Acidithiobacillus ferrooxidans ATCC 23270: one gene and its partners. The protein of the gene in region 3 interacts with the protein of the main gene of each other region in a pairwise test. Links are inferred from orthologs where the notes say so. Each region holds a gene or a part of one and is shown on either strand. Other genes may lie near its edges. The genes, in order: glnD, glnL and AFE_RS02025.

The links.
Region 1: the proteins of AFE_RS02025 (region 3) and glnD interact in binary tests that used the Escherichia coli proteins (3 or more experiments, as listed by UniProt). The link is inferred for Acidithiobacillus ferrooxidans ATCC 23270 from one-to-one orthologs.
Region 2: the proteins of AFE_RS02025 (region 3) and glnL interact in binary tests that used the Escherichia coli proteins (3 or more experiments, as listed by UniProt). The link is inferred for Acidithiobacillus ferrooxidans ATCC 23270 from one-to-one orthologs.

What each region holds. Positions count from the first base shown.
Region 1 is NC_011761.1:831,173-841,199, forward strand. The notes cover bases 6,703-9,852. They hold glnD ([protein-PII] uridylyltransferase), read right to left. Parts: upstream 9,497-9,852; coding sequence 6,908-9,496; downstream 6,703-6,907. Other genes in these bases: hflD (high frequency lysogenization protein HflD), read right to left, coding at 6,703-6,867; map (type I methionyl aminopeptidase), read right to left, coding at 9,499-9,852. In the rest of the region: AFE_RS04305 (phosphatase PAP2 family protein), read right to left, coding at 1,663-2,265; AFE_RS04310 (DUF4337 domain-containing protein), read right to left, coding at 2,277-2,855; AFE_RS04315 (NRAMP family divalent metal transporter), read left to right, coding at 3,160-4,530; AFE_RS04320 (hypothetical protein), read left to right, coding at 4,541-4,741; AFE_RS04325 (MDR family MFS transporter), read left to right, coding at 4,738-6,201; more of hflD, read right to left, coding at 6,202-6,702; more of map, read right to left, coding at 9,853-10,027.
Region 2 is NC_011761.1:2,575,262-2,584,975, forward strand. The notes cover bases 2,408-5,244. They hold glnL (nitrogen regulation protein NR(II)), read right to left. Parts: upstream 4,451-5,244; coding sequence 3,365-4,450; downstream 2,408-3,364. Other genes in these bases: ntrC (nitrogen regulation protein NR(I)), read right to left, coding at 2,408-3,368; AFE_RS13320 (20S proteasome subunits A and B), read left to right, coding at 4,760-5,244. Outside these bases: AFE_RS13300 (polyprenyl synthetase family protein), read right to left, coding at 1-807; AFE_RS13305 (tetratricopeptide repeat protein), read right to left, coding at 916-1,860; more of ntrC, read right to left, coding at 1,962-2,407; more of AFE_RS13320, read left to right, coding at 5,245-5,530; AFE_RS13325 (circularly permuted type 2 ATP-grasp protein), read left to right, coding at 5,846-7,309; AFE_RS13330 (alpha-E domain-containing protein), read left to right, coding at 7,294-8,280; AFE_RS13335 (transglutaminase family protein), read left to right, coding at 8,320-9,714.
Region 3 is NC_011761.1:366,501-376,376, reverse strand. What follows is about bases 1,041-4,039. They hold AFE_RS02025 (P-II family nitrogen regulator), read right to left. Parts: upstream 2,710-4,039; coding sequence 2,371-2,709; downstream 1,041-2,370. Other genes in these bases: AFE_RS02020 (NAD+ synthase), read right to left, coding at 2,706-4,039; AFE_RS02030 (outer membrane protein assembly factor BamD), read left to right, coding at 1,582-2,337; rluD (23S rRNA pseudouridine(1911/1915/1917) synthase RluD), read right to left, coding at 1,041-1,553. In the rest of the region: peptidoglycan editing factor PgeF, read right to left, coding at 1-604; more of rluD, read right to left, coding at 594-1,040; more of AFE_RS02020, read right to left, coding at 4,040-4,355; sucD (succinate--CoA ligase subunit alpha), read right to left, coding at 4,355-5,227; AFE_RS02010 (hypothetical protein), read right to left, coding at 5,224-5,568; sucC (ADP-forming succinate--CoA ligase subunit beta), read right to left, coding at 5,570-6,733; icd (NADP-dependent isocitrate dehydrogenase), read right to left, coding at 6,743-8,029; AFE_RS01995 (aconitate hydratase), read right to left, coding at 8,032-9,876. UniProt on the Escherichia coli protein: P-II indirectly controls the transcription of the glutamine synthetase gene (glnA). P-II prevents NR-II-catalyzed conversion of NR-I to NR-I-phosphate, the transcriptional activator of GlnA. When P-II is uridylylated to P-II-UMP, these events are reversed.

The DNA of each region.
Region 1 (10,027 bases), 470 kb from region 3 along the record:
TGTTCAGGTGTTTTCTAAAATTAGTTGTTGGAGCCGTCTTTAGCCTGTTTTTTGGTGTTCCGGTTTTCGGGGGATATATTTATGATGGAAACGTTTCGGAATTTCGGCAGATCGTGGGTGGCAAAATCACTCATGGTTTTAATCGCGTTGTCTTTCGTGCTTTGGGGCGTAAGCGGGTATTTATTCTCCGGACACTCAACCTCATCTGTCGTGGCGACGGTGGATGGCCAGAAGATCAGCGATGCCGCATTTCAGAAACGTATGAAAGATGCCCTGGCGCGTTATAGCCATATTTTCGGTGCAACGACGGCGGCGAAGATGGCGGCGGATAGGAGCTTCGGTCTGGAGGTGCTTAATGGTTTGATTGACAATATGCTTTTGGGCATGGAGGCGGGTCGTCTGGGCTTGCAGGTGCCCGATGCTGCGTTGGCGAAAAAAATCGAATCCATTCCAGCCTTTCAGGAGAAGGGCGCTTTTTCCAAAAATCTTTACCAGAAATTGCTGGCTGCCAATGGAATGACACCGGCACAGTTTGAAGACATGCTGCGGGAAAGCATGCGTCTGGAGCAGTTGCAAGTCGTTCCTCAGGTTATAGCCACGGCATCGAAGGTCGAGGCCACCCGGATTTGGGCTTGGTCACAGGAGTACCGTGATGTCAGCACGGTAGATATCCGGGATAGCGACTTTGCTGCGGCCGCCAGGCCAACGGCTACCCAGGTGGCCGATTACTACCATGCCCACATGGATCAATTCCGGTTGCCGGCGCAGGTGCAGGTACAGTATGTGGTGCTGGGGCCGAAGGATTTTGTCGCCAAGAGTGGCGCTCCGACCAGCCCGGCGGTCAGTTCTCCCCCTGTAGCGACCCCACATCCCGCTGTTGCTGTTAATAGTTCTGCTGAAAACGCCTTCCAGGCCCAAGTGGAGAATTTCAAGGATCGCCTGTTCAGCAGCCCCGATGGGTTGAACGCGGTTGCCAAAGCCTATGGCCTGACGGTTCAGGAAAGTGGCGTACTTACCGCTGGCCAGGTGCTTACCAAAGGACCTTTTTCCGACGCCAAAGCGCTTGATCTGGCGTTTAGCAAGGCGGTGCTCGCCGGAAAAAATAGCACGGCGCTCACCTTGGCGAACGGGGATTTGCTGGCGGTGCATCTGCTTCACTATACGCCAGGTAGTGTCCAACCCCTGAGTGCCGTCGCAGGAGCCATTACGGCAAAACTAAGCACGGAAAAGGCGGAGCAACTGGCCCAGAAGAAAGCGCAGGCATTGCTGACCGCGGCGCGTCAGGCGAAAGATATGAACATGCTGACAGACCATGGCGCCTATCCGCTGCATGCGTACCGCGATGTAACCATACGTAATGCGCTGGGGTTGGATAAAGCGGTGTTGGAGGCGGCTTTCACGGCGCCCGCACCGGTTGGCGGTGTCCCCTCCATGGATATGGTGAAGACGTCGTCGGGCTACCAGATTTTTGCCGTTACACGCGTAACTGCCCCTGCCGCAGCGGCCATAAATCCCAAAGTGACGGCGCAAATTCGTGCCTCTTCTGGAGGAGCAAAGGGGCCGTCTACTGTCGACCGCCTATCTGAAGGACTTGCGGGAACATGCCAGGGTGAAGATCAACAATGCACAGTTGGCGCAGATTGCGCGTTGATCCCCGGTTCGCTATCGCCGTCCTTCCCGGTCTTGGGAATGACCTGTAGGGGCGGTCAGCCGTTGCAGCAGAGCGGCCAGCGCAGCGCTGAACATACCGATCAGGGCGCCGCCAAGCACATCGGCGGGGAAATGTGCGCCGACCGCCATGCGTGACCATGCCACCAGCACCGCATACACCGCAGCGGGTATCCACAGGATTTTGGAGGCCTTTCCCAGGAGCAGGCTGCCGACGAGCAGAAAGGCCATTGCCGCATGGCCGGAGGGAAAGCTGTGCCAATATTCCGGCCTTCCCACCACATGTACCGACAGAGACCCAAGTGCAACCACGGGGCGGGGATAAGCGAGCCCTGATTTGAGCGCCACGACGATCAGCCACACGGCCAACTCACCGACGGCGAAATCCCAGACAACAGCAAAGGGCAGCGTCAGGGGCCTTAGCCGGAAGATCACCACGAGCAGGGCCATCCAGACGGGAAAATAAGCAGGCTGGGCAACCCACGATACCATCTCCATGGCCGCTGAAAGCATCGGCGTATCACTCAGGTGATTCACCGCCAGAAAGATGCGGTCATTCCACCCGTACCATGTATACCATTCCGGCTGCGGGAGCATCGTGGACAACGTCAGCTCATACCCAGGGCGACAAGCCAAAGTCCGACCCCGCCCAGAGCACTGAGCATGGCCATGCCGAAAAGCCAGACCCTTCCAGTCAAGGCCGTGATAGAGGCCAGTGAGATGGCGATTTGTAAAAAGATCATCGCAATGGCCATATCGTTATGTGGTTTGTTCAATTGCTCCGAACGCATATTGGCCGCTGTGGAAAGTTGCTCCAGTTGCCGGGCTTCGGCCTGAACGGTCTTTTTCTGGCCCGTATATTTGATGATTTCCTTCTGGTAAGGCCCTGCCTGATTCTGCGGAGTCAGATCCACAGCCAGTTGCATGAGGTGCTCTTTGGTGCTGATGGCCTGGTAGTAGTTCCACTGGTCCGTCGCCTTGGCTTTCTCCAGCACCGCCTCGTTCTTGGCCAGCAACACCTCGTTCATCAGATGAGTCCCCTGATAACTGACAACCGCGCCGATGGTGGCCAGCAGCGCGGTGAAGATGGCCACCCACTGACTGAGGGAATGCTTGTGGGCGGGGGGTTCGGCAGCCACATGAGCGGCTTCTTCGTGCGGGGCATGGGTGTGCAGAGATTCGCTCATGGATTTTGTCCTTTTCACTGGAATGGTTGGCGTAGGGAACCGGAAGGCCCTGCGGCGCCGCAATTATCCTCTATCGCCGCAATTCTGCCTAGCAGTCACACGGCAGGCCCATATCTTCAGGAAACCTGCTCAGATATAATCCGCGCAATTCTGTTATGTTCTTCGGGGATATCGGCACGAGCCCCCTTTATACCCTCAGCTCCGTCTTTTTCCTCCCTGGGCGACCTTGCCCATGGTGGTGATCTCGGGCATATTGACCTGACCGGTCGGCCAGCTTATAAAACGCCCACTCAGGAGGGGAACGATGTCCGTCATACCAGAACTTCACGGAGCCTCCAGCGAGGCGGATGTGTTGCAGCAATTGCCCGAGGACGTGCGGGAGCGCATCAAGGATCGCTGGCGGATTTATCAACTCCGCCATCATCCCTCCTGGTGGCGGAGGCTGACGCTGTTTTTGAGCCTGATCGGGCCGGGTATCCTGGTGATGATCGCCGACAACGATGCCGGAGGCGTGATTACCTATGCCCAGACCGGAGCGATGTATGGTATCGGTTTCTTCGTTCCCTTCCTGCTGCTCATGATCCCGGTGGCCTATGTGGTGCAGGAGATGACCGTGCGTCTTGGCGCGGTGACTCACCGGGGACATGCCGAGATGATCTGGGGGCGTTATGGCGCTTTCTGGGGGGTGTTTTCGCTGCTGGATCTGACGGTGGCGAATATCCTGACCCTGGTGACGGAGTTTATCGGTATCCGGGTCGGTATGAGCGTGTTTTCTGTGCCGCCGGTTCTTTCGGTCGCTGTGGCCTGGACCTTTCTCGCCGGGACCATGATCTTTCTGCATTATAACACCTGGGAGCGGCTGGCATTGTGGATTGCCGCGGGCAATATCGTATTTGTGCCCCTGGCTATCGCGGCGCACCCGGACTGGGGCCAGGTTATTGCTGCGGTGGGCAACTGGCACATTCCGGTGGGGACTGCGGTAGGCGCCTTTACCTATGTCGTACTCGCCAATCTCGGAACGACGATCGCGCCGTGGATGCTCTTTTTTCAGCAGTCCTCGGTGGTCGACAAGGGCCTTACGGTCAATGACATCCCCAGTGGCCAGGCCGATACCGCCTTCGGAAGCCTTTCCATGGGTATCATCGCCATTGCCATCGTCATTTTGACGGGTACTCTGGCGTATGGGCACCTCAATACCGCCCAGTTTGACATCCAGGCGATCCTCCATCTGTTACGAGAGAGCAGCCTCGGTAGTGTCGGGACCGCATTGTTCGCTCTGGGCCTCGTCGAGTCGGGGCTGATTGCGGCCATTGCCATTACGGCAAGTACTTCCTGGGCGGTGGGCGAGGCACTCAAGCTGCCCCGAAGTCTGAACCTTCGGCCGCAACGGGCCTTGCCCTTTTATCTGTCCGGTATCCTGAGCGCCGGGATGGCTGCTCTGGTGGTGCTGATTCCTCAAATCCCACTGGGTTTTCTGAACCTGACCGTACAGGTAATCGCTTCCATATTCATGCCTGCGGCGATGTTGTTTTTGCTCATGCTGCTGAATGATCGCGAGATCATGGGGAGCTATGTGAACCGGCGCTGGCAAAATTATTCAGCATTCGCCATCGTTGGTTTCCTTATTCTGGCCAATGCCGTTTATGGCTATACCGTCGTCTTCCCGTCCGCCTGAGGAGCTTTGTATGCATTCTAAAGAAGACTTTCATTCCGCGGCGACACCGGAATTTCTGGCGTTTCTGGAAGATGAAGTCCATCAGGAGCCCAAACCGCTGACCCGTGCGCCGATCCGGGGATGGATACAGGTAGCCTTCTGGGGGCTGCGTATTTACATCGCGGTCATGCTGATCATGGTGGCCATCGGTTTTGCGCGTGGCATACATTGACATCCTCATCAACGCCCGTTTCCGCATCTACTTTTCGTCTGGACTGGCCGGCAAAAGTCATTTTCTTCGCCATCCTGTCGTCCATTTTTTTGGCGGCGATGGACCAGACCGTGGTCTCCACCGCCCTGCCGACCATCGCCCGCGATCTCCATGGCCTGGCCAAACTACCCTGGATCGTGACCGCTTATCTGCTGACCTCCACCGTCTGTTTGCCGGTATACGGTAAACTGGGGGATCTTCTGGGGCGCAAGTATCTCCTGCAATCGGCAGTGTTGCTGTTTTTGGCAGGATCGGTTTTGTCCGGCCAGGCGCAAACCATTGACGAGCTGATGGTGTTCCGGGCCTTGCAGGGGATTGGCGGTGGCGGTTTGCTGGTGACCGCCATCGCCTCCATCTCGGACTTCATTCCCATCACCCAGCGCAGCCGTTATCAGGGGCTGGTGGGCGCCGCTTTTGGTCTCGCGACCTTGGTCGGGCCCTTTCTCGGTGGCTTTATCGTGGAGACCATGGGCTGGCGTTGGATATTCTATATCAATGTGCCCATCGGTATATTTTCCTTTTTCGTCATCGGCTTCGCCTTTCCCAGACCGAAAACGGCCGAAAAGGTGCGGATGGATGTACCGGGAACGGTCCTGCTGACCACCAGCCTGAGCGCCCTGGTGTTATTTGCCAGCGTGTCCGGGACGGTGTTGCCCTGGGATTCCGCCGGACCATGGCTTCTTCTCGCCGCGGGGCTGAGCGCGTTCGGCGGATTTATACGGATCGAGCGGCATCATCCGGAACCTCTGTTGCCGCTCGCTTTTTTTCGTTTCAGAACTTTTTCGCTGAGTGTAATCATCTCTTTTTTTGTCGGGGTGGCGATGCTCGGTTCCGTCAGCTTTCTGCCCATTTATTTGCAGGATGTGCGTGGTTTCTCGCCGACTGCCTCCGGTCTGGAACTGCTATTTTTGCTCCTGGGCATGTTGGCAATGTCGGTGCTGACCGGGCGCCGGATCAGCCGGACTCAGCGTTATCGGGAGTTTCCCATCGCCGGCGCCCTGCTCATCACCCTAGCGCTTGGGCTGCTTTCCATGCTCGGGCAGCATACGCCCATGTGGCGCATCGACGCGGTACTGGTGCTGCTGGGACTGGGGCTGGGCACGACCATGCAGGTCTTGGTGCTCTCTGCCCAGCTTGCGGTGCCGCACCGCCACCTGGGGGTGGCGACGTCAACCGTCACCCTGTTCCGTTCCATGGGCGGCACTCTGGGGGTTGCGGCTTTCGGCGCGGTGTTTTCTGCCTTTTTGGCGGGGGGATCTCACGGTTATGCCCAGGAGGGGGCGCCTGCCCTGATCGTCCAGACGCTGCATGCGGACTTTTTGATCGCAGCGCTGTTCAGCTTTGCCGCATCGGTCTGTGCGTGGTTTTTGGAGGATATGCACGTGCTCGTCAAGCGCCGGGATGCCCTCGATCGAGGGTGATCATCGAGTAAGCTGAGGATGGGTGGCGAGTAATTCTTCCGCTTCCTGACAGAGCGCGCGTCGCTCGAGAATGGTGGCGGGCAGACGGCCGCCCGCCTGCCGCCACAGAACGGCCGCACGGATGCCGCTGAGGAGGAGGGTGCGGATGCGTGCGGCATCGTCCGGGTCGCTCAGGAAACGGCTCTCTCCGCTGACGATGATGCGCGGGCGGAGAATGCCGATGGCCTCGGTGTACGTCTGGGCGAGCCCGGCAACGATGCTGCGCTGCATCGGATCAGCAAAGTGGGCGATCTGGCGTTGGGCCTGCTCGACGCCTTCCTGGACGCGCCGGGTGGCCGAGGCGTTTTTGAGGAGGCGCTTGCCGAGGGTGGTCAGCGCCATGCTGTAGCGCAGCAGTTCGGCCTCCCGGGCGTTGCCGGGGCCGCGTTGCAGCAGCGGGCAGAGCAGCGCCAGAGAGTGACGCAGGCTGTCGATATCGCCCAGGGCACGCAGGCTGTCCTTGCTGTCCAGCGCCAGAACGCTCCTGATGCAGGTCTGCAGCAGGTCTCCGGGTTGTGCGCCATTACGCGCGATGTCTTGCACCAGCAGGGCGCTGCGCAGGACACCGGCGAGGCCCAGGGCGCGGTCGCGCCGCCGCCGGGCGTCAGGGAGAAGGAATGACCACATGGGTTTGCGCCTGTCGTAGGAGAAGGGGGCAATTCATCGTTTAAGCGGGTTCACCATTCAAAATGTCGCTCAAGGCATGAATCAGCGCGCCGACCTGGGTTTCGGTCAGTTTGCGCCCCCGTTCGTTGAGAATGAAAAAGGTGTCTTCCACTCGTTCACCGAAGGTGGAGACTTTGGCGCCGTGGATGTTGAGCTGCAATGCGCGGAGCGTCTCGCCGACCTGATAGAGCAGGCCGAGGTGATCTGCAGCGCGGACTTCCAGCAGGGTGTAGCGGGGCAGGACGCCATTGTCCACGCGGATCTCGGCGGGAACGTGTGCAAAGAACCGGTGGCGCGGATCGCAATGGCGCAACCCAAAACGTGGTTTGCGCACGGCTTCCCCTTCAAGAACCGCGCGGAGTTCGGCAGCCAGATCGGCATGGGCCTGGGCGCTGTGGGCGAAGGCGTGGCTGTTGTCGATGACCAGGAAGGTGTCGATGGCGCGACCATCCTCGCTGGTATCGATCCGGGCGTCGATGATGTTCAGGGATTGCCGATCGAGGGCACCGGTAATCTGCTGGAAAAGTCCCGGTCGGTCCGGGCCGTAAATCAGGACTTCACTGCCCTCGGGCGCGTGGGGCCGCACCGCGACCAATGCTTTCCGGCTTTTGTGGGCAAGTATCTCCCGGCAATGCCAGAGTAGTTCGTCTGCTGTGTAACGCAGAAAATACGGGCCCGAAAGCTGCTGCCAGAGGGTGTGTACACGTGAGTGGTCGGTACTGGCGATTTTCTGCAGAACAGCCTGCTGTTTATCGGAGATGATCTGCGGAAGATCCCGGGTCTGGCGGTCTTCCCGCTGAAGTTCCGTGGCCGTCGCCCGATATAGTGTACTGAGCAGCAGTCCCTTCCAGTCATTCCAGAGTTCCGGGTTGGTGGCACGCATGTCGGCCACGGTGAGGAGCAGCAGATAGGCAAGATGGCGTTCATCCCCGACCAGATGGGCAAAGTCGCGGATGACCTGAGGGTCTTCGAGGTCGCGGCGCTGGGAAACGGCGGACATTCGCAGATGTTGTTCCACCAGCCAGACGACCAGGTCTGTATCGCAGGGCGACAATCGTAGACGCCGGGCAAAACGCCGGGCTTCCTGAGCACCGATTTTGGAGTGATCGCCGCCGCGGCCTTTGCCGATATCGTGGAAGAGACCGGCCAGCACCAGTAACTCCGGTTTTTCCACCTGCCGCCGGGCGGCCTCGGCGACGGGCAGGAGTGGTGCCTCGCCAGTCCAGATCTGTCCGAGGTTGCGGAGCAGAAAAAGAGTATGCTGGTCGACGGTATACGCATGGAAGAGATCGTGCTGAATACGTCCGGTGATACGTCCAAAGGCGGGGAGTATGCGTGCCAGCAGGCCACATTGCTGCATCATGGCGAGGCTGCGATAGGCGCCGTCGGGCTGGGCGAGAATGGCGAGAAGCTGCTCCTGCGCGACGGGATCATGGTCCAGATCCCGCGGGTGAACGGCGTTCCGCAAGGCGTACAGATGGCGTTGCGTCTGTGCGTCGAGGGTGCGCCGCCGCGGGTCTTCCACCAGGCTACGGAACAGGCCCAGAATGTGCCGGAGCAGTTGTATATCATCGCGATGCAGCGTGGGCCGGGACAGGGTGGCCCGCTGGTCGGTAACCTCCAGCGCTGGGGTGCGTGCGGCCAGATGCTGCGCGATGTTCTCCTGGGCAATGGCGGCGATACGCAGAATATCGGCGAAGGCGCGATAGAGTTTCTGCATCAATTGTTCGACGGCGGTACGTCCCGGTCGGTCGGTGTAGCCCAGTTGCCGTGCCAGAGGTACCTGCAGATCGAGGCGCAGACGGTCTTCGTGGCGTCCGGTGGCGAGGTGCAGGGCGATCCGCAGGCGGGAGAGCAGGGCCTGGGCGCGCAGGAGCTGACGATATTCCTCGCCGGTAATGATGTCCTCATCGCGCAGGCGACGCAGACTGCCCTCCCCGAAAACACTGGCCGCGAGCCATTGCAGGTGATGGATATTGCGTAGCGCACCGGGACCTTCCTTGAGGTTGGGTTCGAGGTGAAAAGCAGTGTCGCTGCAGCGGGCGTGACGGTTTTCCTGCTCCGCCAGTTTGGCGGCGAAAAAAAGCGGGGAAGGCCAGGGGGGATTTTCCCGTAACGCGTCGCTCAGTTGTTGCAATAATGGGTGCGATCCGGCCAGATAACGGGATTCCAGCAGGGTGGTGGCGATACCCAGATCCTGACGCGCCTCCTGCAGGCATTCGTCCACGCTGCGGACACTGTGCCCCACCTGCATCTGCAGGTCCCAGAGGCTGGTCAGGAAGCCTTCGATGAAGCCCTTTTGTACCGTCGTGAGCGTCGGCGGGGTCAGAATCAGGAGGTCGATGTCGGAGTGGGGGAAGAGGGTGCCGCGCCCGTAACCGCCTACGGCCGCCAGGGTGAGTTCTTGCGCCGTCGCCGCATCTGCACCCGATGTGCTCTGCCAGAGCCTGCGCAGGGTACTGTCCACCGCGCGGCTGCGCTGGTGGAGCAGAGCGCTGGCACTCTGCTGTGGCGAAGTGGCGGCTGGCGAAGACCCCCGAACTTCGCCCAACGCAGCAGGCGTCCGGGACTGCGCGGGGTGGATCGTCATGCTCAGACGGGGTCGCCGGGCAGTTGGGTCAGTATTTCGTAACCATCATCGGTGACCAGAATGGTATGCTCCCACTGGGCGGAAGCACTGTGATCCTTGGTAACGATGGTCCAGCCGTCGGGCAGGGCCTTGATGTAGCGTTTGCCGGCATTGACCATGGGTTCGATGGTAAAGGTCATGCCCGGCACCAGTTCAATGCCTTCACCGGGATTGCCATAATGCAGCACCTGCGGCTCATCGTGGAATTTGCGGCCGATGCCGTGCCCGCAGAACTCCCGGACGATGGAACAGTGCTGCGCCTCGGCGTAGGACTGTATGGCATGGCCGATATCGCCCAGGGTTGCGCCGGGCCGCACCTGCTGAATGCCACGCACCATGGCTTCATGAGCCACTTCCATCACCCGACGCGAACGCAACGGCACCTCTCCGACGGTGAACATTTTGCTGCTGTCTCCGTGATAGCCATCCTTGATAACCGTGACGTCGATGTTGAGCATGTCGCCATCCCTGATGACGCGCTCGCCGGGAATG
Region 2 (9,714 bases), 2.2 Mb from region 3 along the record:
CGTTCCAAAGACGGCTGGCGCATTGCCGCTCAGTGCTTCACGCAAAATGGCCTGCTCCGCCGCCGTGGCATGCTGCATGGCGTGGATATAGGGCAGGGTTGCCTTGCCTTCCGCCAGATCGTCGCCCCGGTTTTTGCCCATTTTCTCGGCGCTGGTGGAGTAATCCAAGGCATCATCCATCAACTGAAAGGCGATGCCGAGCAGCGAGCCGTATTGCGCCAAGGCCTTCTCCGCAGCGGCATCCAGTTCGTTTACCAGCGCCCCGATACGGGCGGCGGCCTCGAAGAGCTTGGCGGTCTTGGCTTCTATGACCGCGAAGTACGCCTCAGGACTCAGATCGGGATCGTTGGCATTCTCCAGTTGCGCAACCTCTCCCTGGGCAATAACGCTGGTGGCCTCCGCCATGGTGGCGAGGATACGCATATCACCGTCCTGTACCATCATCTCGAAGGATCGGGCGTAAAGAAAATCCCCGACGAGTACGGCGGCGGCGTTGCCCCAGCGTTGATTGGCAGTCGCATTGCTGCGCCGCAGTTCGGAACCATCGACTACGTCATCATGCAGCAGCGTCGCCGTATGGATAAACTCGACAACAGCCGCCAGAGAGATCGGACGCGGACCACGCTCACCACCCATGCGTGCGGCGAGCAGCAGAACAATGGGCCGCAGCCTTTTGCCGCCGGCATTGATCAGGTAAGTCCCCATGGCCGGAATGGTCGGCACCCCCGAACGCAATTGTTCCTGGATAACGCTGTTCACCGCCGCCATATCGGCCCGTACGAGGCGGTTGACTTCCTCCAGATTCATGCCCTTGCTGCTCCCTGTCTGCCTCAGCACCCGCCACACACCGGTATGGTGCGGAGCCGTTGATTGCAGGCGATTGTCGTTAGCGCGGCACAAGCTTGTCAAGCGCGGTCATCCGCCTTGTGCCGCAGCGCCGGACAACCCGACCGGAATCTCCAGTTGGCGTGATCTGGCCAATCGTCTCAATACTTCCGGGTCGCCATTCCATTGTGCAAGGGTATCCCACAGGAGGTGCGGGCCGAGGTCTTCACCTGCCCGCAACATGCGTTCACGCAAGGTTTTGCCACCACTGCCCACCGCCAGGAAGAGCAGAATCAGGGTATTGATATAATCCTCGATACGGCGTTGCTGGTAGGTTATGCGCAGAAGTTCGGCATACAACGGCAGTCGCCGCGGTTCATGGGCGATAGCCCGCCACAGGATCGCCATGCCGTAGGCCGGATCGTGGTTGCGGGACACCAGGGCCAGCGCCATCTCCGCGGTCATGACGGCATCCGGAGTTCGCACTTGCGGAAGAGGGATGGCCATGCCCACTTTCTCGGCAAGCACGAGGAGTTCAAGATTGCCGGGATCCTGACTCAGACCGGTATTTACCCGTTCCCGCCACCAGGACTCGTCCATGGGGGCAGCCCCCGGCTTTTCTCCCAGACTTTCGAGCAGGTCGGCATAGCTGTCGATATCGGCCATGGCAAGATAGGCATCCAGGAGCATGTTGATGGGTTTGGTCACATGCGGGTTGATATCCACATACCAGCGCAACACGGTCGCGGCCTGCGCATAGTGGCCATACTCCAGGTAAATGGTCGCTTCATTGAGGAGGTCGTCAATGCTGAGCGCTTGCTGCTCGGCGCCACCGGTAGTGGTTACGGGTGGGACAACAGCATTTACGCCGGACACTTCGGGTCGAATCTGCAGCACGTCTGTGGCGGGTGCCGAACGCGCTGCTGAGGAGACTGGCGCGCTGCTTTTGTTCTGTAAACGGCGGCGCCGTGCCCTCAGACGAATGAAAACCTCCACCAGTAGCAGCAGGACGACAACGATTTCCAACAGTAACATTACACCTTGCATAGACACCCCAAGCGCGACCAAGCATACCCTTTATAACCACATACAAGGGGGTTTTAGTCGAAAGCCCGGGATTCGCCAGAACCGACGCCTTACGTATCCTCCGCCATGCCCAACTCTTTCAGCTTGCGGGTGAGCGTATTGCGCCCCCACCCGAGTTTGTGCGCGGCGCTCTGCTTATGGCCACGGGTATGTTGCAGGGCCGCTTCCAGCAGACAGCGTTCGAACAGCGGCTGAATCTTGTCCAGCAAGGCTTCTTCACCGCCAGCGAGACGCTGCCGCACCACCGCCCCCAGCAGCAGGCGCCAATCCTGGGTGTTCGGATCCGGCATCATGGCGGACATCGGCGATGCGGCCATTTCCGGCGGCAAATCCGTCACCTGGACCTCGCGGGTGGGTGCCATCACCGTAATCCAGCGACAGACGTTTTCCAATTGGCGCACATTGCCGGGCCAATGCCAGTTCATGAAGGCGGACTCCGCCTCCGGGCTCAATATTCGCCGCTCGACATCCAGTTGCTCCGCGCTACGACGGAGAAAATGGCGGGCCAGACGCGGAATGTCCTCACGCCGCTCGCGTATGGGCGGAAGATGGATATGGATGACGTTGAGACGGTGGTAGAGATCTTCCCGGAAGCTGCCATCGCGCACCTTGGCTTCGAGGTTCTGGTGGGTCGCGGCGAGGACGCGGACGTCCGCACGCTGGGGCGCGTGGCCACCGACCCGATAGAAAGTGCCGTCGGAAAGCACCCGCAGCAGGCGCGTTTGCAGGGCGGCCGGCATATCGCCGATTTCATCCAGAAAGAGGGTTCCCCCGGAGGCCTGCTCGAAGCGCCCCTGCCGAGTCTGCACCGCCCCGGTAAAAGCGCCCTTTTCATGGCCGAAAAGTTCCGATTCCAGCAACTCGGCGGGAATGGCCGCCGTGTTGATGGCAATGAAAGGTCCGCGCGCACGGGGGCTGTGCCGGTGCAGTGCACTGGCCACCAGTTCCTTGCCGGATCCCGATTCGCCGGTAATCAGCACATTGATCTGTGAGCGCGACAGACGCCCGATGGCACGAAACACCTCTTGCATGGCCGGAGCCTCACCGATCATTTCCGCCGGATCGCTCTCCTCCACACCCGCCGCGCCCGGTCCAGCCCGGCTGCCGAGGGCGCGCTGCACCAGCGTAACCGCCTCGTCCATGTCAAACGGCTTGGGCAGATACTCAAAGGCCCCACTTTGAAAAGCGGCGACGGCATTGTCGAGATCAGAGTGCGCCGTCATCACGATCACCGGCAGTTTTGGCCAGCGCGACTGAACTTCGCGCAGAAACGCCAATCCGTCCAGGCCGGGCATACGCAGATCGGTGACAACGGCCCCTGGCTGCTCACGCCCCAAGGCCCGCAGCGCGCTGTCGGCGTCTGCAAAGCTGCGCACCAGGATATCGGCCTGAGTCAACGCCTTCTCCAAAACCCAGCGAATGGAAGGGTCGTCATCGATAATCCAGACTTGTGTCATGCGGATGCCTCCCGGTGCGGTGACAGGGGCAGAGAAACGGAAAATACCGTTTCTCCCGGTTGTGAATGGCAGTGGACCACGCCGCCATGCCCGCGCACCAGTCCCTGTACGATGGCGAGCCCCATTCCCATACCCTCGGCACGACTGGTGACCAGGGGCAAAAAGATCCGTGGCAGCAGATCCGGGGAGATTCCCGGGCCGTTGTCGACTACATCCACACGCAGCGCCAGGCGGAACTTGTGGTGCAGCAGGGTAACGTAGCGTTCGACCCGGGTACGGATCAGAATTGCACCGTGGCGGTCCAGCGCCTGTTGGGCATTGCGCATCAGATTCAGAAAAACTTGCACCAGTTGCTCCTGGTCCGCCATAAGGTCGGGAATGGAGGGGTCGTAGTCGAAACGCACGGCAATACCGGTGGGCAATTCCGCATTCAGCAGACGACGCACGTGCTCCAGCACCTGATGGATATTCACCTCGGCAAAAACCGGGCGGCTACGGGGTCCCTGGAGGCGATCCACCAGATGATGCAGACGATCCACCTCATGGAGAATGACGCGGGTGTAATCTTTCAGTTCCGGGCGTTGCAACTCGCGATCCAGGAGTTGCGCAGCCCCGCGCAAACCGCCGAGGGGATTTTTGATTTCGTGGGCGAGGCCGCGCAGCATCTCCTGCGCTGCCCCGTAAATGCGGTCCTGCATTTCCTCCTCGGCGTGCCGCGCCGGCAGTTCCATGGGCCGCATTTCAATAATGAGGCCGTCGGTTGGTGCCGGTGTCACCACCAAATCCACCACGGCGCCGCCGCCCTCACTCAGCGCCAGGGGCAGGGCTCTACGCAGCGTTGCCGTGTTCGCCGCGATGGTATCCACGAAAAGTGTGGCAAATCGCTCTTCGCCAACGACGCTGCACAGCGCCGGCAAATATTGCCCCAATGCCTGGTGCTGGCTGATGCGCAGCAGATTCTCGGCGGCGGGATTCATATATCGGATATGGTAATCCGCTCCCAGAACCAGTACCGCTGATTCCAGGGCGTCCAGCACCATATTCTCCGCGGGCAGGGTGGTTATGTTTTTGCGGCGCGCCATGCAAGCTCCGATCTTATGATTCACCAAACAGGCTCCGTGCTCAGTAAAGCAAAAAGCGCACCAGACCGTCAGGAACACAGCCCCCTGCACCCGGCATACCATGGACATGCTTCCGCATCCCCGACGCAAACACCAGGCATGCCCTTATCGTGCGGCAGCCGGTTGCAGACGCATATGATGCACCATAATAGTGCATTATGGACGAGGCGCCTAGCGCCATTGCCGGCCGACCTCTTGGTCGGGCTTCCCAAGGACGGTATTTTCGGCGACTATCATCCATCCATGTCGTCGGGCTCACAGGAATACTCCATGACCTATTGCCTCACCACCCACGTCACCGGGGGTCTGGTTTTCTGCTCAGACTCGCGGACCAACGCGGGCACCGACAATGTCAGCATCTACTCGAAAATGCATCACTTCTGCTGGCCCGGGGATCGTTTTCTCTGCCTGCTTTCAGCGGGCAATCTGGCGACCACCCAGGGCGTGGTCAAGCGGATGCAGCAAGATATCGACCAGGACGCCGAAATCCATCTGCTCAATCTGGGCAGCATGGCGGAGGCGGCGGATTATGTCGGCCTCATCAATGCCGAGGTGCAGCGCAACCAAGCCAACCGCGATACCGCCAACACCAATTTCGAGGCGACCTTCATACTCGGTGGGCAGATCGGGGCAGAGATGCCAGCCACCTATATGATCTATCCACAAGGCAACTATATCCATGAATCGTCGGACCATCCCTTTCTGCAAATCGGCGAAATCAAGTACGGCAAACCGATCCTGGACCGCGTAGTCAGGCCCGACCTCTCGCTGGAGGCTGCGGCACGCTGTGCGCTGGTCTCCATGAATTCCACCATGCGCAGCAATGTCACCGTAGGTCCTCCGGTGGAACTGCTCATTTACCGCGCCAACAGCCTGCAGGTAGGGCGCTACCTGGCCTTTTCCGAAGAAGATCCTTTTTACCGCAGCATCGGTGAACGCTGGAGCCAGGGGTTGCTACGGGCGTTGGATGACCTGCCGCGCTTTGCCTGGGAAAGTGCGGCCACGAATCTCACGGAAGAGACAGAAAACGGCGGCCGTTGACGGACGAAATCAACCCTGCACTACGGCTGAGCCAAGCGCACCGTATTGGTGCATATCTCTTCTTTACTGCGACGCGGCCCCGCCGGAAATCCGGCCATTCAGGTGCAATCGACATCCAGGGACCACGAACTGCAGGAAATGCGATGACTGGTGACCGGAGAAGGAGGCGATCGCCCAGCCGGCATCTGGCATAATCTTTGCTGATATCACTCCAGCGACCACAGCACAGCCCGATCCGGCATCGGAACGAGGACGTCGTCTCACCGCCTTATTCAAAAGCGTGAGCGTGCATCACGCGAAGAGGAGAACCGGTTTATGGATTGGCTGAGCAAGCATTATCAACAGCAGAAGGGTTACGATGAGCTGGTAGGCGAAGGTGCGGTACCACGTCTGCCCGCAGCCCCCCTGTTTGACTACCTCAGCACCCTGGACAGCAGTGAACTGCGTGCCCGCCGACAGGCCGCAGATGCCGCCATCCTCGCCATGGGCATCACCTTCACGGTGTACAGCGAGGCGGGCGACATCGACCGCGCCTGGCCCTTTGATATCATTCCCCGCATCCTCTCCCGGCGAGAGTGGATGCGCATCGAAGAAGGGCTCAAGCAGCGTTTACAAGCCCTCAACCTCTTTATCGACGACATCTATAACGCACAGCGTATCGTTGTGGACGGTGTTTTCCCGGCCGAGGTCCTGGCCAGTTCCCGCAATTTCCGGGAGGCCTGCCGCGGCGTGCATCCACCTTTCGGAGTCTGGGCACACATCTGTGGGAGCGATCTGGTCCGCGATGCGGACGGCACGGTCTATGTTCTGGAGGACAACCTGCGGGTTCCCTCCGGCGTCTCCTACATGCTGGAAAATCGACAGATCATGAAGCGGCTCTTTCCTGAACTATTCAAGTCCTCGACTATCCTGCCCGTGGACGACTACCCCAACCGGCTCTACGACACCCTGGCCGCACTGTCGCCACGCGAGGGTGAGCGGCCCGTGGTCGCCGTGCTTACCCCGGGCATCTACAACTCGGCCTACTTCGAGCACAGTTATCTGGCGCAGCAAATGGGGGCTTATCTGGCGGAGGGCGCGGATTTCTTCGTCAGCAGGGACGATATCGTCTATCTCCGGACCATCTCCGGCCCACAGCGGGTGGATGTGATCTACCGCCGCATCGACGACGAATATATGGACCCCGAGGTCTTCTTCACCGATTCCGCTCTGGGTATTCCCGGATTGCTGCGCGCCTGGCGACGCGGCACGGTCGCCATTGCCAACGCACCCGGTGCCGGCGTCGCCGATGACAAGGTGGTATACGCCTTCGTGCCCGACATCATCCGCTACTATCTGGGCGCCGAACCCATCCTGCCCAACGTGCCGACCTACTTGTGCATGCGCGAGGCAGACCGCGATTATGTACTGAGTCACCTGCACGAACTGGTGGTCAAGCCGGCCAACGAGTCAGGCGGTTACGGCATGCTCATCGGACCGCGCGCCACATCCGAAGAGCGTGGGCGCTTCGCGGAACTGATCGCCGCCAACCCGCGTAATTATATCGCCCAGCCCACCTTGAATCTTTCCACCGCGCCAACCCTGGTGGAAGACCATCTGGAAGCCCGCCATCTCGACCTGCGTCCCTTTATCCTGCAGGCGGACAAGCTGTATGTGACCACCGGTGGCCTGACCCGGGTGGCCATGCAACCGGGGTCGCTGGTGGTGAACAGCTCCCAGGGCGGCGGCAGCAAAGACACCTGGATTGTCGATGAGGAGGCCCCATGCTTTCGCGCGTAGCTGAAAACCTGTACTGGATGGCCCGCTATCTGGAGCGGACCGAAGACATGGCCAGACTGATCAACGCCACCACACTGCTGCTGCTCGACCTGCCCCAGGGCGCCGAGTTCGGCTGGGACATTCTCTTGCAGGTGACGGGCGACGCCAAACTCTACATGGAGCACTACGGCACGCCGGAGGAAGGCCGCATCATGCGGTTTCTCATTGCCGACGAGCGCAACCCCAACTCGGTGATGGCCGCCATCCATCAGGCCCGGGAGAATTGCCGCACCTTCCGCGACCTGCTTCCCGCGGAGTTCTGGGAGCGCCTGAACACCCTCTTCCTCTTCGTCCGCGAACATGCCGGCACCAGTTCAGACAGCCGTCATGCACGTTATGCCTTTCTCAACGAGGTCATTTCCCGACGCCACGCCCTGGTGGGGCTGCTCATCAGCAGCATGAGCCAGGACAACGTGTACCAGTTCATCAAGCTGGGCCGCAACATGGAACGCGCCGACATGACCACCCGCATCGTCGACGTGACCAGCGCCGTGATCCTGCCCCAGGACCAGGGGCTACAGAAAACGACCACCAGCAGCCTCTGGCTGGGCGTGTTGCGTGCGCTCAGCGCCTTTGAGATGTACCGCCGTCATGTCTCGGTACAGGTGCGCAGCAATCAGGTGGTAGACTATCTGCTCAAGGATAACAAGTTTCCGCGCAGCATGAAGTACTGCCTGGGGGAGATGGAGGTGGCGCTCGCCTATCTGCCCAATGCAGGCATCCCCGCCGAGGCCGTGCGCCGCGCGCGGCGGCGCCTGGATGCCCTGAAACTGGCGAATTTGCGCCCGGACCTGCTCCACGAATATCTGGATCAGGCACAAAAAGATCTCGCCATGGTGCACCGCACGATTCATGGCACCTATTTTGCCCGGGATGATACCGGTTTCGACGGAGTGCCGAGCGGGCTGCTCCTGAATGCCGCGCAGGCCTGACCGCAGACGCGGCACCCACCCACTTCGGAGGAAATCATCATGGGCATCCATGTCGTACTGCGACACCAGACCGTGTATGACTTTGACCGGCTGGTGGATATCCACCCCCATGTGCTGCGCCTGCGCCCTGCGCCCCATTGTCGCACCCCGATCCTGGCCTACTCGCTCCATGTCGAACCGGCCAGGCATTTTCTCAACTGGCAACAGGACCCATTCGGCAACTACCAGGCGCGCCTGGTCTTTCCCGAGCGCGCGCGCTCGCTGAAGGTGGAGGTAGAGGTCATCGCCGATTTGACCGTGATCGACCCTTTTGATTTCTTTATAGAGCCCGAGGCCGAACACTGGCCTTTCCCCTATGATCCCATCCTCCGCAAGGAACTCGCACCCTACCTGGAACAGGAAGAGGCCGGCCCGTTGCTACGGCGTTTTCTGCTCGATATCCACCGCCAGCGCCAGCGTACCGTGGATTTTCTCGTGGCCATCAATCAACGCCTCCAGGGACAGATCGGCTATACCCTGCGAATGGAGGCCGGGGTGCAGACACCGGAGGAGACCCTGAAAAAGGCCAGTGGCTCCTGCCGCGACAGCGCCTGGCTGATGGTGCAGGTACTCCGCCACATGGGGCTCGCGGCTCGCTTCGTGTCCGGCTATCTGGTGCAACTGGTGGCCGATCAGGCGCCCCTGGACGGACCCGCAGGCCCCGCCAGCGATTTCACTGATCTCCATGCCTGGGCAGAAGTTTATGTCCCCGGCGCCGGCTGGATCGGTCTCGACCCGACCTCCGGACTGTTTGCCGGGGAGGGCCACATCCCGCTGGCCTGTACCCCGCATTATAAAAGCGCGGCCCCCATTACCGGCGCCACCGGTGCCTGCGAGGCCGGGTTTCACTTCACCAACACCGTGACCCGCCTGCTGGAAACGCCCCGCGTCACCAAGCCGTACACCGACGGGCAATGGGAACAGATCATGGGCCTGGGCGATGCGCTGGATAAGCGTTTACAGGCCGCCGACATGCGCCTCACCATGGGCGGCGAACCAACCTTCGTCGCCGCTGAAGGAGTGGATGCCGCCGAATGGAATCAGGACGCCCTCGGCATGCATAAGCGGGAACGCGCCGAAACGCTGGTGCGTCGCCTCGGCCAGCGCTTCGCGCCCGGTGCATTGCTGCACACGGGCGAAGGCAAATGGTATCCCGGCGAACCGCTGCCGCGTTGGGCGCTTGGTCTGTACTGGCGCAAGGATGGTATCCCCCTGTGGCGCGAGCCCCGGCTGCTCGCCGAGCCGCTGCACGACTACGGCTGGCAGGCCGATGACATCCACAGTTTCGCCTGTACCCTGACCCGCCATCTGCAGCTCGACAGCAACCGCCTGCTGCCCGCTTACGAGGACGCCTGGCATATCCTGCATCAGGAAGGCCGCACCCCGGTTAATATC
Region 3 (9,876 bases):
GTTCATAAATATTTGCCAGCCAACGATCGCCGGGCCCGCGGCGAAAGGCCCCTGCCGCTCCGGCGTCCGCCGCCAGAAAAGCCGCCCGGACTTCCGGACCGACCTCGAAATGCTCGGGCCCGATGGCCGGTCCCAAGTATATCAGAATCTCCTCCGGTGCCACCTGCATGGCAGCCACGCCGCGTTCCAGGATACCCGCCAGCAGCCCCCGCCAGCCGGCGTGAAAAACGCCGACCTGCCGGCCATCCCGGCTGCAGGCCAGGACCGGCAGGCAATCGGCCGTGAGCACCGCCAGCACCACACCCGGCGTGCCGGTGACCGCGCCATCCGCCTCCGGGATACTGGCTGGCGCCGCTGACAGGGTGGCGACCTCCGTGCCATGCACCTGCCGCAGCCAGCAGGGCTCCCCGGGCAATTTCAGCACGGCCCGCAGCCGTTCCCGATTCCCTGCCACCGCCTCCGGTGCATCGCCCACATGATCACCAAGATTGAAGGAGGCGTAGGCTCCCCGGCTGACTCCGCCACCGCGCAGAGTGACGGCGCCGCGCACCCCCTGGGGCGCGGGCCAGTCCGGCACCCAATAACCGGCCTCGTCAGTCACCATCACGCGCATGGCGCAGCAGCGCCAGCAATTCGGTCATGTCGTCGGGCAGCGGGCTTTCCCAGGTCATCAGTTCTCCGCTTGCGGGATGGTAAAGACGCAGGCGCCAGGCATGCAACGCCTGGCGACGGAACTGCCGCCAGCGGGCCAGCCCAGCCTCATCCAGTCCTTTCGGCACCGTCATCCGCCCTCCATAGACCGGGTCGCCCACCAGCGGGTGGCCGATATGCGTCATATGCACACGAATCTGATGGGTGCGGCCCGTCGCCAGGCGCAGGCGCAGATAGCTGTGACGGGGGAAGCGCTCCACCAGCCGATAGTCGGTCTGCGCCGGTCGGCCGTCATCACGCACCGTCATCCGCAGACGATCCTGAGCGTGCCGGCCGATGGGCGCGTCCACCCGGCCACCTCCCGTCATCGCTCCCGTCACCAGCGCGAGATACTCGCGGTGCATGGTATGGTCACCGAGCTGATCGATCAGCGACTGCCGCGCCATTTCCGTTTTTGCCACCACCAGCAGACCGGTCGTGTCCTTGTCCAGCCGATGGACGATTCCGCCGCGGGGCAGATAGGCGTTCTCCGGCACATGGGCCAGCACGCCGTTGACCAGCGTGCCGTCGGCATGACCGGCGCCGGGGTGGGTAAGCTGCCCCGCCGGCTTGTGCAAAACAAGAATATCCGCGTCTTCGTGCAGAATATGCAGGGGCAGGCCCTCGGCCAGCCAGTTGCTGGGTTCGATCTGCGGCCAGTCGACCATCACCTGCTCACCGCCGCGCACCCGCGCACTGGGCTTTTCGGGCGTGCCATCCACCAGAATCCGGCCATCGCGCAGCAGGGCCTGGATACGACTGCGGCTGGTTTCCGGCAGCAACTGGCTCAACACCGTGTCGAGGCGCTCGCCGGCCTGCTCCTCTGGCAAAATCATGGGAAGTCCCGTACTATCGTCGCTCATGGCTCGCCACTATAGACTATTGTCCTTCATGAGCAAACGCATACTGATGTCCCTATGCTGTGCCGCCCTGATCGCCGGTTGCGCCAGCACTCCGAACAACCCTGACAACTCTGCCGTCAGCCACGAATCCGCCCGGGCGCTGTTTCAGCCCGCCAAACACGCCATGGATCGCGGCGACTACGCCGCCGCCATCAAGCTTTTTGAAGATCTGGAGACCCGCTACCCCTACGGCCCCTACGCTGAACAGGCGCAACTGGATACGGCCTATAGTTATTACCAGCGCGGAGATTCCGAGGCGGCAGCGGCAGCGGCCGAACGCTTCATCAAGCTGCACCCGGCCAATCCCTATGTGGATTACGCGTGGTATCTGAAAGGCATCGCCTATTATCAGGCCATTCAGGGCGCGCAGGAAAATCCCCGGCCCGCCGAGGAGGCCTTCAGCACCCTCGACACGCTGGCCAAACGCTGGCCGCACAGCGTTTACGCCGCCGACGCCCGCCTGCGCATGGCCAAGATCATCAACATCCTTGGCCAGCGCAATCTGGATATCTGCAAGTTCTATTATGTGCGTCACGCCTATGTCGCCTCGGCAAACCGCTGCAATACAGTGATCACCCGCTACCAGTTGAGCACCGCACGGGAAGAGGCGCTCTACTATCTGACACGGGACTACCGGCACCTGGACCTGCCGCAACTGGCGCAGACCACCGTCGCGGTGCTTGCCTACAACTACCCCGGAAGCAAGTATCTTGCCGGTCTCGGCAGCAGCGCCAAGCCCGGGTGACCCAGTTGGGGGCGATTGCCGCCCTCGCCCTGGTCAGACAGCCTCGTCGCCCTCTTCTCCGGTACGGATGCGGATCACCCGCTCCACCGAACCCACGAAAATCTTGCCGTCACCGATCTTGCCGGTCCGCGCTGCCTGTTCGATGGCTTCGATGGCGCGATCCGCCATCTCGTCGCTGACCACCACCTCCAGCTTGAGCTTGGGCAGGAAGTCCACCACATACTCGGCGCCGCGATAAAGCTCCGTATGCCCCTTCTGACGGCCGAAACCCTTGACCTCGGTAACCGTCATGCCGGCCAGCCCCAACTCCTGAAGGGCCTCGCGCACATCATCCAGTTTGAACGGCTTGATGATCGCCTCAATCTTCTTCATAGCACAACTCCTCGCGCAGACAACACAGCTTCCCAGGAATGGTAGCCATTGGTGATAGGATAACGCCGATCCTTGCCGAATGCGCGGGCGCTGATCCGCACCCCGGGCGCAGCCTGACGCCGTTTATATTCAGCGCGGTCGATGAGGCGCAGCACCCGCATCACCGTTTCCGCCGGAAAACCGGCGGCGATGAGGTCCACGGCACTATGGTCTTCTTCCACGTAGGCGGCGATGATGGCATCCAGCACCTCATAAGGCGGCAGACTGTCCTGATCACGCTGGTCCGGCGCCAGTTCCGCCGACGGTGGCCGGGTCAGCACCCGCTCCGGGATCACCGGACCCAGGCTGTTGCGATAGCGGGCGAGGCGATAGACCAGCGTCTTGGGGCAATCCTTGATGACCGCAAAACCGCCGGCCATGTCACCATACAGGGTTGCGTAGCCGACGGCGATTTCGCTCTTGTTGCCCGTGGTCAGCAGCAGATGGCCGAACTTGTTGGAATAGGCCATGAGCAACGCGGCGCGGATGCGCGCCTGCAGATTCTCCTCCGTGGTGTCGGCCGCACGCCCGGCGAACAGAGGCGCCAATGTCTCCAGATAACTATGGAACAGCCCCTCGATGGAGACGATGTCGGTGCGCACCCCCAGGCTCCGGGCCTCGGCCACGGCGTCCGCGATGCTCATCTCCGCCGTATAGCGGGAGGGCATGATCAAGGCGTGAACCCGCTCCGCCCCGAGGGCGTCCACCGCCACCGCCAGGGTCAGCGCCGAGTCCACCCCGCCGGACAGGCCCAGCACCGCGCCGGGAAAGCCGTTTTTTTCCACATAATCGTGTACACCCAGACGCAGCACATCGTAGACTTCCGCGCTCTCGTCGGGCACCGGTTGCAATGGCCGGTCCGCCTGCAGACGGATGCCGGCGTCATCCCGGTCCACATCCAGCAGCACCAGCGCTTCGGCGCAGCGGGCGGCGCGCAGGGCCAGCAGCCCGTTCCGGTCGGCGGCGAAGGACTGACCATCGAAGACCAGTTCATCCTGCCCCCCCACCAGGTTCACATAGACGATGGGCAGATGACAGCGGGCCGCCAGGGCGCCCACCTCATCCTCGCGGACGCGCTGCTTGTTCAGATGATAGGGCGAGGCGTTGAGCACCAGCAGCAACTCGGCACCCTGCGCCTGGGCCGCCTGCGCCACTCCCGGCCCGCACCAGACATCTTCGCAGATGGCCACGCCGCAGCGGATCCCGGCACAGGTGAACACCAGCGACTGCGCCCCCGGCGTGAAATAGCGCACCTCATCGAATACCGCGTAATTCGGCAAACAATGCTTGTGGTAAAAGGCCTCGGCACGACCCCCACGCAGCAGACCGGCGCTGTTGTAGAGCTGCTCCTGCACCCGCCGGGGGTGGCCCACCAGCATGGGCAGGGGCGCTGCCGCCGCGAGACGCTGCATGGCGGCATCGCAGTCCTGCAGGAAGTCGCTACGCAGGAGCAGATCTTCGGGAGGGTAACCACTGAGCGCCAGCTCCGGCGTCAGCAGCAGATCGGCGCCAGCCGCCTGCGCCTCGGCGGCGGCGGCCAGCAGACGATCGGCGTTGCCCGCCACATCGCCGACCCGGCAGTTGACCTGCGCCAGGGCGATACGCATCAGCGCCCCAGTACCTCGGCGGCCCGGGTGCCCAAATCGGCGGGGGAATGCACACAATGGACGCCCGCCGCTTCCAGTACCGCATATTTGGCCGCCGCCGTTCCTGCACCGCCATCGATGATCGCCCCCGCGTGGCCCATGCGCTTGCCCCTGGGTGCCGTGGAGCCGGCAACGAAAGCCACCACCGGCTTACGGACATGCGCCTGGATGAAGCCCGCCGCGTCTTCCTCCATGCGTCCGCCGATCTCGCCCACCATGACGATCACCTCGGTCTGCGGGTCCGCCTCAAAAAGCGCCAAGACCTCGATGAAGCTCATACCGATCAGCGGATCGCCGCCGATACCCACGCAGGTACTCTGTCCCAAACCCAAACGGGTGGTCTGTTCCACCGCTTCATAGGTGAGGGTGCCGGAGCGGGAGACAATGCCTACCCGTCCGGGCTGGTGAATGGCACCGGGCATGATTCCGATCTTGGACTGTCCGGGCGTGATGATCCCCGGGCAGTTAGGACCGATGAGCCGTACCGCCGTGCCTGCCAGATAATGCTTGACCATCAGCATGTCATGCACCGGAATGCCTTCGGTGATGCAGACGATGAGCTGGATACCGGCGGCAGCCGCCTCGATAATGGCGTCAGCGGCAAAGGGTGAGGGTACATAGATCACACTGGCCTCGGCCCCGGTGTCCTGCACGGCGTCAGCCACCGTATCAAACACCGGCAGATCGAGATGGCGGCTGCCGCCCTTGCCGGGGGTCACGCCGCCCACCATGCGAGTGCCGTAAGCCACGGCCTGCTGCGAGTGAAATGTCCCCTGCTTGCCGGTAAAGCCCTGGCAAATCACACGGGTGTCGCGGGACAGCAATATGCTCATAGACGCACCAGAATCACGATAAGAAGAACAACGATCAACACCTCTCCCAGAAGCAGGAGAAGCACATAGGGATTGCGCCGGGGCGCCGGATGAATTTTGGCGACCTCGGACCGCAAGGCCGCCAGATCCTGCTGCAGTGCCTGCACATCGCCCGCCTGCGCCACGGACTTGAGCCGCTCGTCGAGGATCTGATCGAGCAGCACGGCCATTTCCGCCATCACCTCGGCGCTTTTCTGATCCGCGCCGCGCTTCACATAGGCGTCGGCCAGACGCGAAATCAGCGGGCCGGAATTGCGCAGCACCGGCCACAGACGCTGCAACCAGAAGATATTGATGGACACGTCAGCCTTGGGCCGCCGCCACGGCCTTCATCGCCGCGTCGGTGAGACCATCGGCGGTGATCAGGGACAGTCCGCTCTCGCGCAACAACGCCATGCCCTCCTCCTTCCGGGTGCCCTCCAGACGCACCACCACCGGCAGGTGAAGACCCACCTCCGCCGCCGCCTGGATGATGCCCTCCGCCAGCAGATCACAGCGGGTGATGCCCCCGAAGATATTGACCAGTATGGCCTTCACCCGGGTGTCCGAGAGGATGAGTTTGAAGGCCTGGTTGACCTTGTCCGCGGCCGCGCCCCCGCCCACATCCAGAAAGTTGGCGGGCTCGCCGCCGTGCAGCTTGATCAGGTCCATGGTCGCCATGGCCAGCCCGGCCCCGTTGACCATGCAGCCGATATTGCCTTCCAGGGAGATGTAATTCAGTCCGAACTGCCGCGCCGTAATCTCGCGCCCGTCCTGCTGGGTGGAGTCAAAAAGTTCATCAGACTCGGGGTGGCGGTACAGGGCGTTGTCGTCCATCACCACCTTGGCATCCAGGGCCAGCAGCCTGCCTTCGGCGGTGATGGCGAGGGGATTGATTTCCACCATCAGGGCATCGAGCCGTTGCGCCAGGCGATACATGCCCTGCATGATGCGCGTGAGTTGCTGCACCTGGCCGGCGTCCAGTCCGAACTGGAAACCGAGCTGGCGCGCCTGAAAAGGCAGAAAACCCGTACTGGGCTCGACCACGACCCGGTGCAGGGCCTCGGGCCGGGAGGCCGCCAGCTCCTCGATGTCCACACCGCCTTCACGGGTCGCCAGAAAGGTGATCCGCGCCTGCCCCCGGTCCACCATCAAGGCCAGATAAAGCTCGCGGGCGATGCGACTGGGCTCCTCGATCAGCAAAGCCGCTACGTGCTGCCCCTGCGGACCGGTCTGCGCCGTGACCAGCGGTTTGCCCAGCAACTCCTGCGCCGCCTTTTCCACCTGGGCAATGCTGTCCACCATCCGCACGCCACCGGCCTTGCCGCGTCCACCGGCATGCACCTGTGCTTTGACGACCCAGGCCGGACCACCCAGTTCACGGGCCTGATTGACGGCCTCCCGTACCGAGAAGGCGGGAATGGCGCGAGGCACCGGCACCCCTTCCTCGGCGAGCAGGCGCTTGGCCTGATACTCATGCAAATTCATGATGTTTCCTCACAAACGACGCATCAGCGCCGCACTGAACTCCGCGGTACCGAGGGCAGGCACGTCACCGCGCAACGCCGCCAGATCACCGGTCACTTCGCCGCCGGCGATGGCCGCGTTCACGGCCGCCATGATGCGCGTCGCCGCCTCACCCCAACCCAGATGCTCCAGCATCATCACCGCCGACAAGATCAGCGAACTGGGATTGGCCCTGCCCTGCCCGGCGATGTCCGGCGCCGTGCCGTGGGTGGCCTCAAAAATCGCATGGGTATCGGAGAGGTTCGCCCCCGGCGCCATGCCGATGCCGCCCACCTCCGCCGCCAGCGCATCGGAAATATAGTCGCCGTTGAGGTTGAGCGTGGCCACCACGGAATAATCTTCCGGCCGCAACAGAATCTGCTGCAGGAAGTTGTCGGCGATGACATCCTTGATGATCAGCTTGCCATCGGCGACGGCCCGCTGCTCGGCCTGCTGCGCCGCCGCCTTGCCCTCCGCCCGGCTAATCGCCGCTTTCTGCCGCCAGGTGAAGACCCGTCCGGCGAACTCCCGCTCGGCCAGGGCGTAGCCCCAGTCGCGGAAGCCGCCCTCGGTGAACTTCATGATATTGCCCTTGTGCACCAGACTCACCGAAGGTTTGCCATGTTCCAGCGCATACTGGATGGCGCGGCGCACCAGACGCTCCGAACCCTCCACCGACACCGGCTTGATGCCGATGGCGGAACTGGCGGGGAAGCGGATTTTGCCGACCCCCATCTCTTCCTGCAAAAAGCGGATGATTTTTTCGGCTTCCGGACTGCCCGCCGGCCACTCGATACCCGCGTAAATGTCCTCGGCGTTTTCCCGGAAGATGACCATGTCGACCTTTTCCGGATGGCACATGGGGCTGGGCGTACCCGCAAAATAACGCACCGGCCGCAGGCAGACGTAAAGGTCCAGATCCTGGCGCAGCGCCACATTGAGGCTGCGGATTCCGCCACCCACCGGGGTTTCCAGCGGCCCCTTGATGGCGATCTTATACTCGCGGATAGCGGCCATGGTTTCTTCGGGAAGATACTGCCCCGCACCGTAGAGCGTCACCGCCTTCTGCCCGGCAAAAAGCTCCATCCAGGCGATCCGCCGCTGGCCGCCATAAGCGGCCTGCACCGCGGCATCCACCACCCCACGCATGGCCGGCGTGACATCGCAGCCGATCCCATCACCCTCGATGAAGGGAATAATCGGTTGATCGGGCACCCGCAGCACCCCGTCCACCTGGGTGATGGGCTTCCCCTGAGCCGGAATCTGAACATGCGCCATGGTCACGATACTTTCTCCAATTGTTCACGCGCCCAGGACAAGGCGCCGCCCTTCAGAATCAACTCCAGGTCTCGGGCGCTCGCCAACTGCGGCATCACGGAAATCTCGAACCCCCCGGTTTCGTCGCGCAGGGTCAGTGCCTTGTTCAGCGCCAGCCCACCGAGTTCCAGGCTGAGCCGATCCCCCGCCTGCACCTTGGCATAATCCGCCGCGTCCACGAAAGTCAGGGGCAAAATGCCGAAGTTGACGAGATTGGCCAGGTGAATGCGCGCAAAGGACTTGACCAGCACCGCGCGCACGCCCAGATAGCGGGGCGCCAGCGCCGCATGCTCCCGGCTGGAACCCTGCCCGTAATTGTGACCCGCCACGATAAAGCCGCCCCCGGCCGCCTTGGCGCGGGCCGGGAAGGTCTCATCCACCATATGAAAGACAAACTCCGAAATGGCCGGCAGATTGGAGCGCAGCGGCAGCACCTTGGCTCCGGCCGGCATGATGTGGTCGGTGGTGATGTCGTCTTCCAGACGAATCAGCACCTCGCCCTGCAGGCTTGCCGGAGCGGCCTGCCCGGTAGGGAGTTTGGCGATGTTGGGGCCACGGATGATGTCCACCGGGCTGCCTTCGGCGGCGGGGGCGAGCACCATCCGGTCATCGACCAGAAAGCGCTCCGGCACCGGCACATGAATGGGCGCCAGCCCCAGGTCGCGGGGATCGGTGATCACCCCGGTCAGGGCGCAGGCGGCACAGGTTTCCGGGCTCGCCAGATACACCGCCGCATTCTTGGTACCGGAACGCCCGTAGAAATTGCGGTTGAAGGAACGCACCGAGACGCCTTCCGTGGGCGGCGCGAAGCCCATGCCGATACAAGGCCCACAGGCCGATTCCAGAATGCGCGACCCGGCCCCGATGAAGTCCAGCAGGCCGCCGTCCCTGGTCACCATTTCCATCACCTGACGGGAGCCAGGCGACACCCCCAGGCTGACGCCGTCAGCTACGACCTTGCCCTTGAGCATGCTCGCCACGGTCATCAAATCCGTATAGGACGAGTTGGTGCAGGATCCGATGGCCACCTGCGCCACGGGCGTGCCCGCCACCTCGCGCACTTTCCGGACGTTGTCGGGGCTGTGCGGACAGGCGATGAGGGGCTCCAACTGGTCGAGATCGATTTCCAGCACCTCGTCATAGTCGGCGTCGGCATCCGCCACCCACTCCGACCAGAAGGCATCGCGCCCCTGCGCCGCCAGATAACGGCGGGTCACGGCGTCGCTGGGGAAGACGCTGGTGGTGGCGCCCAATTCGGCACCCATGTTGGTGATGGTCGCCCGCTCCGGCACACTGAGGTGGGCGACACCCGGCCCGAAATACTCGAACACCTTGCCGACACCGCCCTTCACCGTCTTGTGGCGCAGCACTTCGAGGATGATGTCCTTGGCGCTCACGAAAGGTTGCAAGCGGCCGGTCAGCTTGACCCCGACCACCTGCGGCATATTGAGGTTGAAAGGCAACCCGCCCATGGCCAGGGCGATGTCGAGACCGCCCGCACCAATGGCCAGCATGCCCGCTCCGCCGGAAGTCGGCGTGTGGGAGTCGGAGCCCAGCAGGGTGCCGCCCGGCCGGGAAAAGCGTTCCAGATGCACCTGATGGCAGATGCCGTTGCCGGGACGCGAGAAATGCACGCCATATTTCGCGGCAAAGCTTTGCAGAAAACGATGATCGTCGGCGTTCTCGAAGCCCGACTGGAGCATGTTGTGGTCCACATAGGACACCGAGAGTTCCGTGCGCACGCGCGGCAGGCCGAGGGCCTCGAATTGCAGATAGGCCATGGTCCCCGTGGCGTCCTGGGTCAGGGT